DNA from 3 places in the Glutamicibacter sp. Je.9.36 genome. Region 1 is predicted to be linked to each of the others. Evidence: predicted binding sites of a transcription regulator. Region 1 holds the regulator's gene; each other region holds the start of a gene.

Region 1 (6,911 bases):
CGGCACCGAGGTGCTGATCTCAGAGACACCGGTGCCATCGAGGTCCAGTTCAACGAATACGGACGATTCGCTGGTCACGCGTTCCATGCGGGCGCGACGTGCGCCAATCAATTCGGCAGACATGTCTTCCTTCGCTTGTCTTTGATTACTTCTGCGAGCCGAGCAGTTCGGCAAGTCGTTCCAAGAAGGCTGTGGTTTCCGATTCGGTTCCTGCCGTAACACGCAAGGTTCCCGGGATTCCATTGTCGCGGATGATGATGCCGGCTTCCAACAGGCCTTCCCAAATCTTGTGGGGGTCTTCGACGCCACCGAAGAAGACGAAGTTGGAGTCGGAGACCGATGGCTTGAGGCCAAGTTCCTTCAGGCGCGCGACGATGCGGTCCCGCTGGGACTTGATGTCCTCGACCTGGGCCAACAGCAACTCGATGTTCTTCAAGGCCGCGATGGCGGTTGCCTGGGTCACTGCCGACAGGTGGTACGGCAGTCGCACCAAGCGGATGGCATCGGTGACTTCTGGCGCAGCGGCCAGGTAGCCTACGCGCGCACCGGCCAGACCGAAAGCCTTGGACATGGTGCGCGAGACGATCAGCCGCTGGCGGCCTTCGAGCAGGCTCAGCGCCGAGGTGGTGCTGGCCAAGGAGAACTCGGCGTACGCCTCATCCACGATCACCATGCCGTTATGCTCGCTCATGGCTTCATATACCGCGGTGATGACGTCAAGGCCAAGGGCCGTGCCGGTGGGGTTATTCGGAGAGCAAAGGAAAACGATGTTCGGCTTGTGCTCGCGAACCTGTGCGGCTGCGGAATCGGCGGACAAGGTGAAATCTGCGGCGCGTTCACCGGCGATATATTTCGTGTCAGTACCACTGGCAAGCAGCGGGTACATGGAGTAGGTAGGGCCGAAGCTCATCACGGCACGGCCGGGGCCGCCAAAGGCTTGCAGGATTTGCTGCAGGATTTCATTGGAACCGTTAGCGGCCCAGATATTGTCCTTGGTGAGCGAGTGGCCGAGGTAATCGGCTAGGAGTTCGCGAAGCTCGGTGAACTCGCGGTCCGGATACCTGTTCAACGTTGCCGCCGCCTTGGCCACCTCTTGGGCAATGGCATCGACGACTGTCGGTGGCAACGGATGGGTGTTCTCGTTGACGTTCAGCTGGATGGGCACGTCAATTTGTGGTGCGCCATAAGGGGATAGCCCGCGGAGATTCTCACGCAAGGGCAGCTGACTCAAAAGTTCACTGCGGTCATTCACGCATCAAGTCTACGTGTGCAGCGCGCCTGCCGGTGAATCCGCTACGGCCACAGGTAACAAACTCGAAGCAGGCTGGGGAAGCTAGCCGGCAAGGACCGGAATCGAGAGGGTTTCGCCGACCTGGATTTCGCTGCCGGTCAGGGCATTGAGTTCGGCGATGTGGCCCACTGCCGAGGTCACGTCGTAACCGGTGGCGTAATCCCGGGCCAGGCTCCACAGCGTATCCCCTGGAATAACGGTGACATCAACGGTTCCGACTCCAACAGGAGTATCGGCTGCGGCATGCGCGTCAGAGGCAAACATGGAGATGAAGAAAGCTGCGGCGATGGTGAGTGCGAAAATGGGCATACCCACAAGCACGGCCCATCCGCGACGGTTGATGCGGATCTTCAGTGGTGCCTGGGTCTGATTTGAGTCAAGTGCGACGGTTGCCATGACTTTGTCTCCTCAAGAAATTCAAGTGATGCGAATTTGTATTCGAAAGCATAGATTCGAAAACTTGTTCGAACCTCGTATATCTGTTCTAACAGAGGTTTGCGGAACTTGTCCAGAAGTTTTCGAACAAATCTTTGAAAGAAGCTCGCTTATCTACTAAGATTTCGAAGTAGACGAGCAATGAAAACATCTCACCATCTAGCGCCGACAGTTTGGACTTACGAACTTTCGAATGATTGCTAGGGAAGGCAAAATCTCATGTCAGCTTCACAACGCACTCCCCGATCGAATGCACGTTCGCTGACGATTCGCCAAAAGAAGATCCTGGAGACGATCCAGCGGTCAATCGGCAAGAACGGTTATCCACCATCGATGCGTGAGATTGGTGACGCAGTGGGGCTCAAGAGCCTTTCGAGCGTCACCCACCAGCTGAGCCAGCTGGAAAAGCTCGGCTATATCCGTCGAGATCCACGCCGTCCGCGCGCAATGGAAATCCTGCTGCCTCTGCAGCTGGCCGAAGACGCCGAGAAGGCCGAAGTTTCGAAGCCGGTCGAGCCAGATGCCAGCGAAGACGCCAAGATCATTGAATTGAGCACTTCCGCTGACACCACCATGGTTCCCCTGGTTGGCCGTATCGCTGCCGGCGGTCCGATCCTTGCCGAACAGTCCGTCGAGGATGTTTTCTCGTTGCCTCGTCAGCTCGTAGGCCACGGCGAACTGTTCATGCTCAAGGTTTCCGGCGATTCAATGGTTGACGCTGCGATTTGCGATGGCGACTGGGTAGTTGTCCGCCGCCAGCAGACGGCGGACAACGGCGACATCGTAGCTGCCCTGCTCGATGAGGAAGCCACGGTAAAGACTTTCCGGCAGCGTGACGGGCATACCTGGCTGCTTCCGCAGAACTCGCGCTACGAACCAATTTTGGGTGATGCCGCAACGATCATGGGACGCGTCGTCTCGGTGATGCGCTCTCTCTAGAATACGTACGGTCATTGCGCTGGTGCTCGGCACCAGCGCAATTCTCGTTTAACCCGCTATTGGCCGGCGTTCAACTCGAATTGAGCGGCCGCCGAGAAGATCATCCAGCGTTGGATTGCCGCCGAAAGCCGGCGTGGTTCCTGGTCAGCCAGATGGCGCGCCGTTGCCATGACCAGCCTTCTGGCCTGCTCCCGGCTCCGGGCTTCCAAGCGGACATCATTACCGGCGAGGGCAAGATATCGGCAGAGTATCCCCGCGAACAGGTTGCCGTCTCCCCCGCTGTTGAACGAGAGGACCCCGGCAGCAGTTGACAGCGATTTCGTGGTGGCATCGATCAGTACTTGAGCGTGAGCCAGATCAGCAGGCTCGCCAAGCTCAAGCAATGCCCCGAGAACCAGGCCCTGGTTATAGGTGTAGACCGCTGGTTCCACGGTGTGCCCCTGCGTGGTCAACCGCAGTCCGTCCAGATACAGTCCTCGCTCCACGCTGAACAGATTCTTTTCCAGCCACTGGAGAAGCTCTCGCGCGGTCTCTTTCTCCCCGGTACGGGCAAAGAACAGTGCCGCCGGCGCATTGGCTGGCGTGTTCTTGAAATCCCGCTTTCTGGACCAGTACAGGCCGCCGTCCAGCACCCCATCCATGCCGGCATGGAGCTGCCGTCCCAGCGTCCTAACTGCCGCCTCGGCAGGACGGCTCCTGTGTCCCATCGCCAGCTGGGTGAACTCTGACAGGCGGCCGCAGGCCAGGGCAAGCCAAGCCATGTCGTCGAAGAAGTAGTTGGGCAAGATCCCGAAGTTTCGAATTCGAATGCCGCGCAATAAGCCGTTGGCCCGGGCAAGCGCTTCGCGCGCCCGGTGTTCGTTGCCTTCGTCCCAGTACGAGCGGCCCTCATCGATGATGGCATCCAGATAGTGCGCCTGCCACCAATAGTTCCACTCCGCAAGCGGGTGCGCGAAACCATTGAGATTGCTGAGCATGCTTCCGTCGCGCAACCGATGCGCTTTGCTGTAGCTCTGCCCAATCCACGTTCCGGGCAACCCCATGAGGCGATGCCCGAACCGCTGGTGGGTGTCGATCGCGGCTTGGTGCGCCAATTCCTGCATGGACTCCATGGTGCCTTCCGATTCGAGCTTCATCAGTTCTTGTCACAGACCTTAGTGCATCTGGAAGCATCATGCTGGTACCGGTTAAAGAACTTGAGCTGTCCCGAAGGACAGCTCAAGTTCACATTCTGGCTGCGGCTATTTCCCGCCCGGGTTCAAACGCTTGAGAACACCAGTGATGACCTTCTTATCGACAGTCGGCCACATCGGCGGCAGGGTAGCTTTCAAGAAGCTGCCATACCGCGCCGTGGCCATGCGCGAATCAAGGATCGCCACAACGCCCTTATCCCCGACCGAACGAATCAAGCGCCCAGCGCCCTGGGCCAGGCGAATCGCCGCATGGGTGGCGGCAACCTGCATGAAGCCATTGCCGCCATGCTTGGCCACGTCCTCGGAACGGGCCTTGGAGATAGGATCATCCGGGCGCGGGAAAGGAATCTTGTCGATGATGACCAGCCTGCAAGAATCGCCTGGCACGTCCACGCCCTGCCACAAGGTCATGGTTCCAAACAGGCAGGTGTCGCGTTCGCTGCTGAACTGTTCGACCAGCGACTTCATGCTGGCTTCACCCTGGCACAAGATTTCCACGTCCAAGCGCTCGCGCAAGATGCTTGCCGCTTCCTCGGCGGAACGCTTGGAAGTGAACAGCGCCAAGGCGCCGCCACCGGAGGCCTTGATGAGATCTTCGATCTCATCCAGCGTCTCCGCCGCCAGTTGGCGTCCTGGCTTGGGCAGGTGCTTGGCCACGTAGAGGATGCCCTGCTTGGGGTAATCGAAAGGGCTGCCAACATCTACGCCGGTCCATGATGGAGCGCCGGCGCCCATCAGGCCCAAGGAGCCTGCTACCGAGTCGAACTGCGAGCCAACGGCCAAGGTGGCGCTGGTCAATACGACCGTGCGCCCGTCGAAGAGGCCCTCGCGCAACTTGCCGGCCACCGACAACGGTGCCACGTTCAAGGTTGCCGGCTGGCTTTCATCGGCCTCGACGTAGCCCCGGCCTTCGACAAACTCCCGCGGACGGGTGGTGTACAGGACCTCGCGGCGTTCTTCGGATTCGAGCATGCGAATCGCATCATCCATCACTGCCTGCAGCTGGGAGCGGGCAGTCTGGCGGCCGCCATCGGCCGGTGCGTTGGCTTCGGGCTTGGACAGCGCCAGAGCCAGCCGGGCCTGCTCCACGATGTCGTTCAGGGCAATGCCCATGTCTTCGCGCAGACCATGTTCCAGCAAGCCTGTCGGCAACCCGGTCAACGACTTTTCCAGGCGGTTTGCGGCCTTGACCATCTCATCCGCATTGATACCGCAATGGCGCTTGGCACCGCCAGCGGCGGTAAGCACCATGCGCGAGGAGAGCGCGCCCGAAACCGAGCTGGTCACGCGATCTTGCAGTTCGTGGGCCTCATCGATGATCGCTACTTCGAAGTCCGGGAGAACCGAAAGCCCCTCGAAGGCCGAAACCGCCAGCAGCGCATGGTTCGTAATGACCACGTCGGACTCGGCGGCACGGGCACGCGCCATTTCCGAGAAGCATTCGTCCGCCATCGGGCACTTCTGCGAGCCGAGGCACTCCATGGCCGAAACCGAGACCTGCTTCCACGCCTTGTCACTAACCCCGGGCACCAGTTCATCGCGGTCACCGGTGTCGGTCTCTTCGGCCCATTCACGCAGTTTCATTACTTCGCTAGCCAGCGGCGAGTAAGTGGTGCCGGCAGGTATTGCCGGCTCGTCCATGGAAAAAAGAGTGCCTTCGTCATCCGGGTATCCGCCGCCGAGCTTGTACTGGCACAGGTAGTTCGAGCGCCCCTTGAGCAGCGCGACATCCATCGGGCGCGAGAGCTTGCCCTTGAGCGAGTCGAGTAATCGCGGTACGTCACGGCCGACAATCTGCGATTGCAGCGCCAATGTCGCGGTGGAGACGATCACTGGCTTGGCGCTGGTTTGCGCGTGGGCCAGTGCCGGAATCAGGTAGCCCATGGACTTGCCCGTTCCGGTACCGGCCTGCACCAGCAAATGCTTCTCGTCTTCCAACGCGCTGACCACGTGCTTGACCATTTCCTGCTGGCCGGTGCGCATGGCGCCGCCCATGGAAGTGACCGCGGCCTCCAGGAGCCCCAGGGCCTGCTCTTGCTTATCCATGAAGGTTGAAGGTCTCCAACTCTGCAGCAAAGGAATCGCGCACCTTGACGATCAGCCGGGTGCCCTCCTCCAGGTGTTCGCTTTCCAGGATCTCGGATTCGCTCTGATGCAGCTTGGCGATCAAATCCCCCCGGTTGTAGGGAATGAGTACCTCAAGCTGGACTCCGGGGCGTGGAATCGAGGAGCTGATCTTTTCCAGCAGCTCCTGGATGCCTTCACCGGTATGCGCAGAGACAACCACGGTGTTGGATTCCTTGTTGCGGATGCGTTCGATAACGAACGGATCAGCCACATCGGCCTTATTCACCACGATGATCTCTGGGATGTTCAACGCGTCGACTTCGCCGAGCACGGTACGCACGGCCTGGATCTGCCCTTCGGGATCCGGATGGGACCCGTCAACGACGTGCAGGATGAGATCCGAATCGGCGATTTCCTCCAAAGTGGAACGGAAGGCTTCCACCAGCTGGGTCGGAAGGTTGGAAACGAATCCCACGGTATCGGCCAGGGTGTAGGTCAGCCCGTCTTCGGTCGCCGACTGGCGAACGGTCGGGTCCAGGGTAGCGAACAGCGCGTTCTCCACCAGCACACCGGCGTTGGTCAGTCGGTTAAGCAGCGATGACTTGCCAGCGTTGGTGTAGCCGGCAATAGCTACGGCCGGAACCTCATTGCGCTTGCGGTTGGCACGCTTGGCTTCGCGCGCAGGCTTCATGGCCTTGATCTCGCGGCGCAGCTTCGCCATGCGGTCGCGAATGCGGCGGCGGTCCATTTCAATCTTGGTTTCACCCGGTCCACGCGAACCGATACCGCCACCGGCGGCACCCACGCGGCCACCGGCCTGGCGGGACATCGATTCTCCCCAACCGCGAAGGCGCGGCAGCAGGTATTCGAGCTGGGCCAGTTCAACCTGCGCCTTGCCCTCTCGCGACTGGGCATGCTGCGCAAAGATATCCAGGATCAGGCTGGTGCGGTCGATCACCTTGACCTTGACGATATCCTCCAAGGCG
Region 2 (6,911 bases), on a different contig from region 1:
GGAAGTTCCAGCCCCAATCCATCGCGCACCGAGCTGCCGATGCCAGCGAACCCCAGAACCACTGGGCCTGGACCGGATGGATGCCAGAAGAGGAGCAAGGCATCTCGATGCTTGCCGCCTAGGCTTCTGTTCCCAGCGCTACCGACGCAAAGCCCAAGGTCCCGACAGCAATGGCGCTGCCGGGACCTTCGGCGCACTTGAGGATGGACTCCAGGCGATACGGCTGCCTGCAGCGGGCGCACTGTTCATCTTGCGGCCAGCTAGCTTGCTCGGGATCAGCCCGCGGCCTTCGTCACCAGTTCCCGGATCCTGTCTTCCGTTGCAGAATCCAGCGAGGTGATAGTCCATGCAACTGGATGCATGTGGGAGCCTTCCTCGTAGGCTGGATTCACGACTTCTCCAAAACCGAAAGCTACGAAGTCCTTGTCAGGCTTGATGTAGCAGACGTCTTTGCCATCCCGGACGTAAAACGGAAGTCCCCAGCGGACGATCGGCTCCAGCGATGGTGCGCTCTGCATGATTATGGCGTGAAGCCGTTCGGCAATCTCGCGATAGGGTGCTGGAGCTGTGCTGAGCTTGGCCAGAACTGCGGCGTCGCCTTTTTTGGTGAAGATCATCCCTAGTCTCCTTCTAACGGTTGGCGCTGCATTGCGGCGCCAGGTGATATCGTTCGCGCGATCGCTTTGGGCTCCCGATCGGCACATAATGCACCTTACCGACTACGGGCATCTGCTTCACGGATTCTTGCACTGGAATACAGGCAGCTGGCCTCAGGACAGCTTGATCGTGCAAGGACGTAGCACGGACGTCCAACTCATACGCTTATTGGTTATCTCACCGAGTTGACTAGCGCACTGTTAGGCTACTGACATGCGTAAACTTCTAGCTATCTCCGGGTTCGCCATGATCGTGGCTTACGCGGCTTACGGCTCACTGCTCATGAACAATTGGGCCGTGACCGCAGCAAGTAGGCTTCCCCTCGATGAAACCATTTCCGCGATGGCCTCAATGGACCAGAATTACGACACGCCTGGAGGGTGGGTCTTCGCAGTCATTGGAACCGCCCTCGCCATCTCCTGGCTCGTTCCGGTAGTTTCCGCCGGACGCAAGCTGCCCGCCTGGGCGGCTATCGGAGCTTGGAGCCTGATCATTGCCTTAGGCGCACCGGCTTATTTCTTCGCTTCTTTCGCCAATATGAACTCGGTGGGCGACACCTTTGCCGATTGGAACGCCGATGCCGCCGCGGATCTAGCCGCACCCCTGTACATGGCCAGCGTCCTCGCCTTTGCCATACTCGCAGCCATGGCAGCCCTCGGCATCCGAACTGCCTTCACCCGCCCGCCGCGCCCCCTGCATCCAACTAGCAACTAGCACGGCACCCATTACTGCCTCCCCTGGTCCAGCGATTTTCGCGCCAGAATCACGCTTAAGTGCATTCGTATAAACTTTCTAAAACTTATCCACAATTGGTTTCTAACCAGAAGATACTGTCGATAATCTGCGCGAACGTTAACTATGACTATTCCCGCATATCTAGACGATCACGACGATGAACATCGCCTCCCACTGCGCCCGCCGGGCACCCGCATGGAGTCGCACAGAGCGTCAGCGCTCGACGCCCATGGCGAGCACCAGTCGTTCTTCGGACCCATCAAGCAGGTTGCCGACGAACTATTCAATGCGGGCCCCGTGGATGGGCCCGGAGACGCATTGGAACGCCTGAAGAAACTCCAACGCCTGATGAGCAGCGCTGAAGCCGCTATCTGCGTTTTGCTGGCAGACGGAGTCGAGCAGGTCAGCGCGTCCTTCAATGACCTGATTGCCACCGAGCATGCCCACACCCCAGACGAAGAAGCCGAAGCCAGCAAGAGTGCCGAATACTATGGCATAGACCGTGGCAGCGAGCAGGTCATCAACTCCAATTTCGTAGCTGAGTCAGCTGTCGCATTGCGCGAATCCGTCCGTAAAGTCAGCAAACGGATGTTCCATGCCAAGGGCTTGCGCCACGCCTGCAAAGCCACCCTTGCCGCGCTCGCTGCAGGTGAGATTACCGTTAAGGCCGCCCACGACATCGTCAAATACTCGCAAGACCTTTCCCCGGAGCAGGTCGGCCGCATGGAGGAAAATTTGCTGCCTCTGGCAAGAACAGCCTGCGACGAGACTGTCTACCAGCGGGCCCGTCGCTTTCACGACCGGATGAATCCCAATTCGGCAGAGAACCGGCAGAAGAACGCATTCGCAGCCCGTAATCTCAAGGTGTGGAATGAGGAGAATGGCATGGCTACCTTGCAGCTGCATCACCGCGCTGATGTCATCCATTCGATTCGCAACTCGATAAAGCAGGCAGCCGCCCAGATCACTGATTCCAAGGATCTGCGCACGCAAACGCAGGTTGAAGCCGATGTGCTTGCGGACGTGTATCTGCATGGCTGGCCCGGAATGGAAGGCATGCCGCTGAAGCCACGGGTTGCCATCACGATCCCAGCCATTGAAATGCTCGTGAATCCCGCTCGCGCCCTCGCTGATTTGGAAGGTTACGGGCCGATCCCAATCGGCGTAGCGTTGGAAATCGCCGCGGATGCTCCGTCGTTCCAGCGCGTTCTGACCGACCCGTGGACGGGAGCCGCAATTGATGTGGAGCCCAAGAAATATCGACCTTCCCAGGGGTTGCGCGATTTGCTGCGTTACCGCGACCAGCATTGCGGTTTCCCCGGTTGCCGCCGCCTGCCCGATCGTTCGGAAATTGATCACATCGAAGCGTATGGACAGGGCGGCCACACTACCCGGCAGAACACCCATCTCTTGTGCAAGCAGCATCAGATGTACAAGCACGCGCTTGGCTGGAAGGTCTTCGCTTGCCCGGATGGCTCCAAGACGTGGGTATCTCCGCACGGGCTGCGGTCAATCACGGTTCCCGAGAGCGTGGACAACGTGGAGAAATTTGATCATGTCAACGATCGTTGTCCTCAACGTCCCCAGGAGGCTGCGGCCTGCGAGGTGCAATTGACCCCCGAAGTGCGGCGAGTACTGGGGCTCGGCCAAGATGAGGGCCTGCCCGGAACCGGAACCAGTTAGAGCCAGTACCTGATTTGGATTTCGAGTGACAAATTTTTTCAGTCACTAGCACCACCACACCACCCATACTTCGCAGGAGCAACGGCTTTGAGTCCGGTTGCATTGCTGGCCGCGGCCTGAATCAAGAATCCCGGCCGCGTTCGATTCAAGCGATTCGTGCTGAATGAAAAAAATCTACAGTCACAGGGCGCAGGTCAACTCGAACTCCGCATGGTTCTGCTGCCCTCGGGAATGAAAATTTTTTTCAGTCGGAAGGCACTATCCTTCAAGGTCGAAACGCGCCAGCGCAGCAAGCTCAGTACGGTTTGAGACCGACAGCTTCGTGTAGATCTTGGTCAGGTGGTACTGCACTGTCTTGGTTCCTATATACAGCTCTTCAGCGACACGTCGATTGCTTGCACCTTCGCAAACCAGCTTGGCCACGGCTTGTTCCTGCGCCGTCAGCGTCGACCAGTCAGCACTCTCCCTGCGCAGCATCCCGGTTCCGCTTGCCTGGAGCTCACGAGTGCAGCGGTCGATGTACACGGATGCATCGAAGTGCGTGAAAATCGCCAGCGCGCGGGTCAACGGCGCAACGCATTCGGCTCGCTTGCCGGCTCGGCGCAGGCATTGCCCGTAGTAGAAATCAATTTTTGCCCGGTGATAGACCGACCCGATGCCTTCCAAACGGCGGATGGCATCTTCAAAGGCCAAACGGGCTGCGTCGATATCACCGCGGGCTGCCAGCAAGGCGCCTTGCACGCTCAGGAATCGAGCGGCTCCGCTCTGGTGGCCTGAAGCGAGAGCACTCTCCAGCAACGGCTGTACGAATTTCTCTGCTTCATCCAGGCGTTCGCAACGGATTAGCGCCATGGCGTATGTATCCTGCCAGGTCCAGAAACCTGCTTGGTCGATGCCCTGCGTACGGTCCAGCCGAAGCAATGGTTCCAGCGTCCGCACAACCTCTTCATGGTTTGCCTGCGCCCGGGCAATCTCGGCCCGCGCCATCCGGTAAGGCATCTCCATAATGGCATAGCTGCCGGTGCGTGCCCACGACTTGCGTAGGTGCAGATCCGCCTGCTCCCAATTGCCGCGCAATGCGTGAATCTGCACCGCGGTCAGCTGGATCAGCGGACGCAGGATCTGGATTTCAGAACGCTCCTGCAGGGACTGCGCGGATCGAACCGTCTCCAGCGCTTGGTCCCAGTCGCCCATGAGGAATTCAGCGCGCGCCGACCAGGCTTTGGCCCACAGCGAGATGCGCAGGGAACCATCGCTGAAGTCCGTGGAGCTGGCTGCGGAGAGCTCGTGCCGGGCTAACTCCACGCGATCGGTCGCGAGGTAGACCCAGCCCAGTGACATTTCTGCGCGCTGGCGCTGTGCTCCTGCCGGAAGGGTGGCCAGCAGGTCCATCAAGACCTGCTCCCCCTCATCAGCCCGGCCCATCATTGCCAGTCCGAGCCCTTGGATGGCTGCGTTCTCAATGGCCAGCGGGCTGCCCACCTGGGCAAGGCGCAGCGATTGCTCAGCCCAGTCAATGATCTTCTGCCCCTTCAAACGGCACAGCGAATCGAGGACTTGGCGTTGGGCGATCGCGGCCATCACATCGTTGTCCTGATCCTGGACCGCGTTCTGCCAGGCGCTGGACAGCCAGCGCTGCGCGGTGTTGGCGCGGCCTTGCAGGATCGAGATGTATCCGGAAAGCACGTCCCGTTCCGGACTGCTTTCCAGGCTCGAAAGCTGATGCGCGAAGGTTTGCGCCCGCGGCAGCTCGCCGGCGGCGACAATCGCATCCACTGCGTTGAGCAGCAGGGAGTCGCGGCGCGTTGGTTCCGGGGACAAGTGCATGGCCCTGAAGTACGCGGTAGCGGCCGAAGACCACTCGCCCCGCTTGCCTTGGGACCGCGCGTAGTCTTGCAGTTCCATCGACAAGCTGCCATCGGGCAGGATGCTCGCATCGGCCCGATGGCCCAGCTTCGCCCCCTGGTCCTCGACGATATCCGCGGCGCAAGCATGCAACCGGATGCGGGTGCTCAGCGGGATCTGATGGTAGACAGCCATTTGGGTCAATGCGTTCTCGAACCCGAGCCGCACCTTCCCGCTATGGCCGTGGGTTTGCGCCAGCGAGGAGTCGAGAATCTGCTGGATCGGCAGCAGCGGATCATCCTCGCCCACCAGCTTGGCGATATTGTCGATCCTGGCCTGCGCGCCGAGCACCGCAGCCGCTTCCAGCAGCGCCCGCGCCCTCGGTTCCAACCCCTCCAATAGTTCGATGACGTGCAACGACAGGGCGCGAGGGGCAGGCGGCCAGCGGTCGAACTGCTCCCAGCTGTGCTCCGGATTCTCCTGGGCCAGCTCGATGACCACCTGCAGGTTGCCCTCGGTGTAGTCCACCAGCTGCTCGACGGCCATGGGCGGCAGGTCGATCCCCGTCCTGGCGCAGATGATCTCGCGCGCATGCGTTGGATCGGGCACTTGAAGCTGCAGGATCTTCAATTGGCTGTCGGCCAGGAATTCACGGGTTTCCGGTGAAAGCCTGGCCAGGTTCTGGTCGCGCATCACCAGCACGATGAGTACCGGTTCATTGCGCAAGCGGCGCCAGGCGTAGTGCAGCGCCTGGAAGCTGAGGTCATCGACCCATTGCGCATTTTCCAGCACCAGCACACGGGGTTGCGGCGCCTCCTTGCGCAGGTATTCCAGCAAGGCCTCGCCCAGCGCCCCGGCCGAGCCTGCGTGGCTGCGTTGCAGCAACGGGCCCAAGGCGGCTCCGGGCTGCGCGGTTTCCCAGCGCGAGGCGGTCACCAGCTGCACCGATTGGCTGGCCAGCCGGGTTAGCAGCGCCTTGATGATGGTGCTCTTGCCGCTGCCGCGCGGACCCTTCAGCACGGCCAACGTACTGCCAGTTTGCTGGACTTCGCGGGAAAGGCCGATGAGCGCATCCTGGCCCTGCTGGGCACTGAGCATGGCGTTCACCAGCCTTTCTGCGTTGCCGCGTTGCGTTTCGATGTGCTGCTACTTCCCTGCTCCCGCGGCAGCCAGCTCTTCTTGCGCGCTGCGCTGCGCGGCCGAACGGGTCATCGGGACGCAGGTGGTGACCAGCGTTCCAACGATAGCAACTGCGGCGAAGACATAGAATGCGGTTCCCGGGGAAACTCCCGCCGAAAGCAGCAGTCCGCCCAGCAGCGGGCCGAAAATCCCGCCCAGCCTGCCGAATCCGGCGCACCAGGCCACCCCGGCTCCGCGGGCGGCGCTGTGGTAGTAGTTCGACACAAAGCCGTAGATCAGCACCTGCGTGCCGATGGTTCCCACACCTGCCACTGCCACCAGGGACAGCAGCAAGCCCAGCGGGAGCTTGAGGGTCAGCAGCACCATTGCCAGCGCGGCCAGGAAGAAGGTCAGCGCCACGACCTGCTTGGGGCCGACCCGGTCGGCGGCCACCGAAGCCAGCAGCCCGCCGAAGACCGCGGCGAGGTTCAGCACCAGCAAGAAGAGCAGCGAATGGGACTTGCCGTAGCCTGCCTGCTGCATGATTTCCGGCATCCAGGTGTTCAGCCCATAGGTCAGCAGCAGTCCGGCGAAGCTCATCATGCCCAGCAGTGCGGTAGGCAGCGCGTAGCGCCTGGTGGCCAGCGCGGCGAAGCCCACACGTTCGGCCTTCAGCTGCCCGGCATCGGCGTCGCTGGGAAGTTCCAGCAGCATTCCGGTGCGCGCAGCCACCTCGCGGGCTTCGGCCACGCGGCCGCGGGACAGCAGCCACTGCGGGGATTCGGGCAGCTTGAACCAGGCCATCGGCAGCAGGAACAGCAGCGGCAGCGCGCCGATGAGGAACAGCCCGCGCCAGCCGATCACGTCGCTGA
Region 3 (6,911 bases), on a different contig from region 1:
TCCGCTGAGCTCAACGATGCTGGCCGCATTGCTGATTGGCGGTTGCTCTGCAGTCCCGAGCGACAACGCAGAACCAGCAGCCCCGCAGCCCTCCGTCCAGGCCAGCGTTCCTGCCTCGCCGGAACCGGCTCCGAGTTCAGCGATAGAGGATGCCTCGGCCGCGCCCTCGGAGCCCGAAGAGCTATCGCTGATGGTTACCGGCGATGTGCTGCTGCATCCGCAGTTATTGGATGAAGCGAAACAAGCGGCTGGAGCGGAAACGGGCAACGGCGGCGACTACGATTTCAGCCCCTTGCTTGCGGGCCTGGCACCCTATGTCCAGGACGCAGATGTGGCGCTATGCAATCTGGAAACACCGATTGGTGTCCCTCCGTATTCGGGGTATCCGCGGTTCACGGTCCCAGATCGAATCCTGGCCGACCTCGGCGCTATTGGCTACGACGGATGCACCACTGCCACCAATCACACGGTAGATGCCGGGACGGCCGGAGTAGAGCGAACGCTGGACGCCCTGGAAGCGAATGGGCTTTTCGCGACCGGCTCCTACCGCAGTGAAAAAGAATCCGAGAAGCCATCGATCCTGGACATGGAAGGCGTGAAGCTCGGTGTAGTCACCAGCACCTATTCGCTCAATGGCTTGCCGGAAGAAGCTGACTGGCAAGTCGATAGCGGGGTGGATGCGCAGCAACTGATCGCCAAGGGCAAGGCAACGCGCAAGGCGGGAGCGGACATCGTCGTGGCTGCCGTGCACGATGGGGCTGAATACAGCACCGAACCGACAGCGTCCCAGAAAAGGCTCGGTCGAGCCTTGGCAGAGTCCGATGTCTTCGATTTCATCTACATGCACCACACCCACTCGGTATTGCCCATTGAGAAGCACGACGGAACCTGGATCGTCTACGGTTTGGGCAATTCCGTGGCAAAACACGCCACACCAACCATTCTCAACCGCGAAGGCATCAGCGTAAAGGCAACGTTTACCCAGGAAGCGCCCGGCGAATGGGATGTCAGCGAATTGCGGTGGGTTCCGCACCAGCTCTCAAATGAACCTGTGGCCTGGTGCCAAGTCTTCGATGCTGCTGGATGCATACGGGAAGATGAAGCAAAAGCCTCCTTGAAGCGCAGCGAGGCCACAGTGAATGCCTATGGCGCATTCGACGACGGACTTCGAGAGTGGACGCTGGACTGACCTAGCGCAATGGCCAAGGTGCCCACACGCGGCTTGAGGGAAGATTTGCGCGTGCTCTGGCTAGCCGTGCCGGCGATATGTCTTCGAGGCCGCGGGACTGCTCGCCGAATCCTGTCCCGTCAACGTCGAAACAGTGCACGAGGCGGTCCATGCCTCGATCCAGGAACTCGCCGAATCCTCCGGACGCGGCGGCACTCACCTGGATCTCGAGTTCCTCAAGGATTTCTGGGACAACTTCGTCGCATCCATCGCAGCCACACGGCGGAAATGACGCGCCGTACAACGCGCCGAGCTCCAGGTGCACCGCGGGAAACGTGGTGAAGACCATGCCCAGTGGCGCGCAGCGCGAATCCATCGGAAACACGCGAACAGAGCGCACCACATGGCCCGGTTGAATCCGCATTTGCCTGGCCAGCCCGGGATCTTCGAAGCAACGCACCTCGAACTGCTCGCGCAGGCAATCCAGCAACGCCTGGGCTACCTGCGGCACCGGGGCAAAGCGTTGCACATGGGAGGTCAGCGAATAGCTCTCCGCTGGAGGCTGCTCATCCCAGCGCTGGCCATAGGGGATCAGCGCACCGTGCTCGTCGAAGTAATCCGCCACTTCGATATCCGGGCGCTGGTAGCCGTGAAGCATGTTTGGGTTCTCCGTTTCTGCAGCATGCAGGTATTGCGGGAATTCAGTGCCCGAACTCATCCGAATCGGTGAAGGGGCCAGCACCAGTATCCATGGCATTGATGGCGGCCATTTCCGCCTGGGTGAGCTGGAAATCGAAAATGTCCAGGTTCTCGCTCTGCCGCCGCTGGTCTGCCGATTTCGGTGCCGCTGCCCGCCCGGACTGGACATGCCAGCGCAAGGTCACCTGCGCGCTGCTCTTCCCATGCGCTTGGGCGATCCGGACCAGGGCAGGATGTGAAAGGAATCCAGATTTCTTGCGTCCCAGCGGGGAATAGGCTTCGGTCCGAACGCCATGCTCGGTGTTGAAACCTTGCCATTCGACGCTTTGCCGTTCAGGATCAACCTGGATCTGGTTCAGCGCCGGCACGAGCCCCGAATCCAGGACGTTCTGCAGCTGGCAGGGCTTGAAGTTCGAGACTCCCGCAGCCCGGATCTTGCCCTCGTCTACTAGTTTGCCCAGCTCAGTGAACGCTTCGACATAGGTGTTCTGCTGGGGGTTGGGCCAGTGGATCAAGAACAGATCCACATACTCAAGACCCAAGCGGTCCAGGGAGTTCTCCAACGCCTGGCGCACGCCTTGGGCCGAATGCCATTGCTTGTTGAACTTGGTGGTTACGAAAATTTCATCGCGATGAAGCCGGCTCTGTGCCAGGGCCTTGCCCACGGCGTCCTCATTCTCGTAGTTCTCCGCTGTATCAATGCGGCGGTAGCCCACGTCGAGGGCGGACAGCACCGCTGCAGCCGCCTCGTGTCCACGCATGGGCCACGTGCCCAAACCGATCGAGGGCATGCTCACGCCGCCGGCAAGTTCGAGGGAAGAAATATCAGCAATCATGTTCTTGAACCTACCAAGTTCCGCCCCTTGCCGGGAGGCGGCGTCGAAGAATCCGCGACACACCGGGAAACAAAACAGGCGCACGGCGCCTTCGGGTTTAACGTTATTTCGGCGCATTTTTCGTGCTGCCAACCACTGAACACCATGAAGGTTAGAACCATGCCGAAAATAGGCGTCCTCGCTCTGCAAGGGGATTTCCGCGAACATCTGGCCTCTTTGGAACGGCTCGGGCAGCGCACGCACATGGTGCGCACCGTCGTCGATTTGGAGCAGGTTGACGCGCTGGTGATTCCCGGCGGCGAGTCCTCGGTGATTGATCGGCTGTCCCGCAACTACGGGCTAGCTGGTCCCATCAAGGAGCGCATCGCAGCAGGCATGCCAGCCTACGGCTCCTGCGCCGGAATGATCATGCTGGCCGATCGCATCGAGAACCCTGCAATCTCGCGAGATGGCGCGGTACAGCAAAGCTTCGGCGGCATCGACATGACGGTCAAGCGCAACGCGTTCGGGCGCCAGATCGACTCATTCGAGCACCAGCTGGACTTCAACGGGCAAAATCTCGAGGCGGTGTTCATCCGCGCACCGGAAGCCGTGCAAATTGGCCCGGACGTCCAAGTGATCAGCACCGTTCAAGCGGGGACGGATCACGAACAGGGTAGAATTGTTGCAGTACGCCAGGGAAAATTGTTGGCAACCAGCTTTCACCCGGAAGTCACCGGCAGCACCGCTATCCACCAATTTTTCATCAATCTCACGCGAGGAGACGCTTAAAGCATGTCAGGCCACTCCAAATGGGCAACTACCAAGCACAAGAAGGCCGCGATCGACGCCAAGCGCGCCAAGGCCTTCGCAAAATTCATCAAGGGCATTGAAGTTGCCGCCCGTGCCGGCGGCGCCGACATGGCCGGCAACCCGGCACTGGAACTTGCAGTCAGCAAGGCCAAGAAGAACTCCGTGCCGATCAACAACATCGACCGCGCCGTCAAGCGCGGCGCTGGCCTGACCGGCGAGGTCGTCGACTACACCGAGATCATCTATGAAGCACGCGGCCCGCAGGGCTCGGCCCTGCTGATCGAGTGCCTGACCGACAACAAGAACCGTGCGGCCTCCGAAGTCCGCGTGGGCATCACCCGCAACGGCGGCACCATCGCCGACCCGGGTTCGGTCGCCTACCTGTTCAACCGCCAGGGCGTTGTCCGCCTGCCCAAGGGCGAGCTGACCGAAGACGACCTGCTGATGGTCGTGCTGGACGCCGGTGCCGACGAGATCATGGACGAGGACGAGAACTTCGCCATCGTCTGCGACCCTTCGGACCTGCGCGCTGTGGCCGCTGCGCTGGATGAAGCGGACATCGCCTACGAGTCCGACGAAATGGAATTCATTCCATCGATGAAGGTCGACCTGGACGTTGAAGGAGCTCGCAAGTTCCTCAAGCTCTACGACGCGCTGGAAGAACTGGATGATGTCCAGGGCATCTACACCAACGCTGATCTGTCCGACGAGGTTCGCGCCGCGCTGGACGAAGAGCAGTAAGGCTTGGCCTTACGTGTTGTTGGCGTCGATCCCGGCCTGACCCGTTGCGGTCTTGCCGTGGTCGACGTCGCTGCAAACAGGCAAGTTTCGCTGGTGGACGTCACCGTCGCCGGCACCCCTCCGGGCACTCCGCTCGATGCCCGGCTCTTGAAGATCGCCAACGCCATCGACGAATGGCTGGATCTGCATCAGCCCGATGTGCTCGCCTTGGAACGCGTGTTCGCTTCGGCGAACGTCTCCACGGTCATCGGCACCGCGCAGGTCACCGGTGTTGTCATCACCGCGGCAGCGCGACGCGGAATACCCGTGGCCCTGCACACGCCGACCGAGGTCAAGGCGGCGGTTACCGGTTCGGGACAGGCCACCAAGGCGGCGATCGGCAAGATGGTTGCCAAGATCTGCCGGCTCGATGAACCGCCTAAGCCTGCCGACGCCGCTGATGCGGTGGCTTTGGCGATTACCCACGGTTGGCGCGGTGCGGCCACCGGCTCGAATGCCTCGGCCTCCGCGGCTAATGCCGGTGGTTCGTCGCAGCTGACCGGTGCGCAGCAGGCGTGGATTGCCGCCGAGGCGTCGGCCAAGCGCCGCGCAGTGCGCCGCTAGCCGGCCAGCACGGCAGCGGCCTCGACCCACCGGGGAACGCGGCGGATCGATATTCGTAGGTATCTTCGATAAACTGGGTTCGATCGAACATATATCCCAAGGAGTGGCATGATCAGCTCATTGACCGGCACCGTGCAGGCGGTAGCCCTGAACACCGCGGTAATTGACGTTAACGGCTTCGGGATGCTGGTCAATGCCACCCCCGGGACGCTGTCCACCCTGCAGGCAGGACGCGAGGCTACGGTATTCACCTCCATGGTGGTCCGCGAGGATTCGATGACCCTCTTCGGCTTCGCCACCGCTGAGGAACGCGATGTCTTCGAGGTCCTGGTTTCCGTATCGGGCATCGGGCCGCGCACCGGCTTGGCCATCTTGGCGGTGCACTCTCCGGAGGAAGTCCGCATCGCGGCGAACACCAAGGACACCGCCGCTTTCACCAAGGTATCGGGCATTGGCCCCAAGGGCGCGAGCCGCATCGTGCTGGAACTGAACGGCAAGCTGATCCCGACTGGCGCGCCAGTGGCCCCGGTTTCCGGCGGCGGCAACGCGAGCGTCTGGGAACCGCAGGTGATCGAGGCGCTGACCGGCCTGGGCTGGAGCGAAAAGGATGCAACCAGCACCCTGAAATCGCTGTCCAAGGCTGATCCAGATGTCGTTGCCACCGGCAACGTCGCAGAAATCTTGCGTGCTGCACTGCGCAGCATGTCCAGCGGAACCCGCGCCTAAGCGGTCTGCGAGAGGATCAACTGATCATGAATGACTCCACCGGGCTCACGAATGCCGGCAGCGAACCCGAGGAACGGGTAATCGAAGCGGCCCTGCGCCCGCGGAACCTCGACGACTTCGTGGGCCAGTCCCGAGTGCGCCAGCAGCTCTCGCTGGTGCTTGAAGCAGCGAAAATCCGCGAGCGCACCGCGGACCACGTTCTGCTCTCTGGCCCACCGGGCCTGGGCAAGACCACCTTGTCGATGATTATCGCCGCCGAGATGAACGCGCCATTGCGCATTTCCTCCGGCCCAGCGATCCAGCACGCCGGTGACTTGGCCGCGATCCTCTCCTCGCTGACCGAAGGCGAGGTGCTGTTCCTCGATGAAATCCACCGCATGTCCCGGCCGGCCGAGGAAATGCTCTACATGGCCATGGAAGACTTCCGCGTAGATATCATCGTCGGAAAGGGCGCCGGCGCCACGGCCATTCCACTGGAGCTCCCGCCCTTCACCCTCGTTGGCGCAACCACGCGCGCCGGACTGTTGCCCGGCCCGTTGCGTGACCGCTTCGGCTTCACTGGCCATCTGGAGTTCTACGCGGTCAAGGAGCTTGAACTGGTTTTGCGCCGTTCGGCCATGATGCTTGATCTGAGCGTCACTTCGGCCGCGTTCACCGAGATCGCCGGACGCTCCCGCGGTACGCCCCGTATCGCCAACCGCCTGCTGCGCCGCGTGCGTGACTGGGCGCTGGTGCATAAGCTCGAAGAGATCGATGCCAAAGCGGCCGCCGCCGCCTTGGACATGTACGAGGTCGATGCACGTGGCCTTGATCGCCTGGACCGGGGTGTGCTCGAAGCCTTGTGCACCAAATTCGGCGGGGGACCGGTGGGGCTATCGACCCTGGCCATCGCCGTGGGTGAAGAAACCGAAACCGTCGAGACTGTCGCAGAGCCATACCTGGTGCGTGAAGGGCTGATGGGCCGGACCCCGCGCGGTCGTATTGCCATGCCCGGAGCCTGGGCGCATTTGGGCTTGGCGATGCCAAAGGATGCGATCTTCGCCAGTGCGCAAAGCTATGAAAACGATGAGGATTAGGCAAGCATTACTTCACTGCCCGCGTAAATGGTCTGCCGGTTCACCGTGACGCATTAGACTAAAGACGCCCGACCTATGCCCGTTTCGGGGCGAGGTGGGGCGTCTTTGCTGTATTACGCCAGAAATAGCCGCAACAGCATCCCAGAACTTCAGATCAAATCGCAACAATTCGTTAGCAGGTAAATACGTGAATCCCCTCGTAATCGCTCAGGCCGCTGGTGGCGGCTTCAACCCTTCGCTGATCCTGATGGTCGCGCTGTTCGCAGTGCT

Evidence for each region. Region 1 encodes LexA, which represses DNA repair genes until DNA is damaged. Its sites were predicted from a motif close to TCGAACANNTGTTCGA; they were not measured.
Region 2: a site for LexA is predicted at 1,437-1,452, ahead of AAZQ98_RS03270 (DUF222 domain-containing protein). Genes of this name have one in related genera too.
Region 3: a site for LexA is predicted at 4,923-4,938, ahead of ruvA (Holliday junction branch migration protein RuvA). Genes of this name have one in related genera too.

What each region holds. Positions count from the first base shown of each region.
Region 1 covers NZ_JBCPSN010000003.1:44,888-51,798, forward strand. The annotation lists gene hisB (imidazoleglycerol-phosphate dehydratase HisB) at 1-123, opposite strand, end outside; gene AAZQ98_RS08515 (histidinol-phosphate transaminase) at 146-1,252, opposite strand; gene AAZQ98_RS08520 (LysM peptidoglycan-binding domain-containing protein) at 1,334-1,687, opposite strand; gene lexA (transcriptional repressor LexA) at 1,946-2,665, shown strand; gene AAZQ98_RS08530 (glycoside hydrolase family 76 protein) at 2,722-3,801, opposite strand; gene AAZQ98_RS08535 (ATP-dependent DNA helicase) at 3,907-5,904, opposite strand; gene hflX (GTPase HflX) at 5,897-6,911, opposite strand, start outside.
Region 2 covers NZ_JBCPSN010000001.1:697,307-704,217, forward strand. The annotation lists gene AAZQ98_RS03255 (hypothetical protein) at 1-122, shown strand, start outside; gene AAZQ98_RS03260 (DUF1801 domain-containing protein) at 276-617, opposite strand; gene AAZQ98_RS03265 (hypothetical protein) at 871-1,371, shown strand; gene AAZQ98_RS03270 (DUF222 domain-containing protein) at 1,516-3,075, shown strand; gene AAZQ98_RS03275 (LuxR C-terminal-related transcriptional regulator) at 3,334-6,018, opposite strand; gene AAZQ98_RS03280 (MFS transporter) at 6,067-6,911, opposite strand, start outside.
Region 3 covers NZ_JBCPSN010000002.1:372,628-379,538, reverse strand. The annotation lists gene AAZQ98_RS06110 (CapA family protein) at 1-1,189, shown strand, start outside; gene AAZQ98_RS06105 (DUF6226 family protein) at 1,191-1,826, opposite strand; gene AAZQ98_RS06100 (aldo/keto reductase) at 1,870-2,703, opposite strand; gene pdxT (pyridoxal 5'-phosphate synthase glutaminase subunit PdxT) at 2,863-3,474, shown strand; gene AAZQ98_RS06090 (YebC/PmpR family DNA-binding transcriptional regulator) at 3,478-4,236, shown strand; gene ruvC (crossover junction endodeoxyribonuclease RuvC) at 4,240-4,839, shown strand; gene ruvA (Holliday junction branch migration protein RuvA) at 4,948-5,565, shown strand; gene ruvB (Holliday junction branch migration DNA helicase RuvB) at 5,592-6,641, shown strand; gene yajC (preprotein translocase subunit YajC) at 6,829-6,911, shown strand, end outside.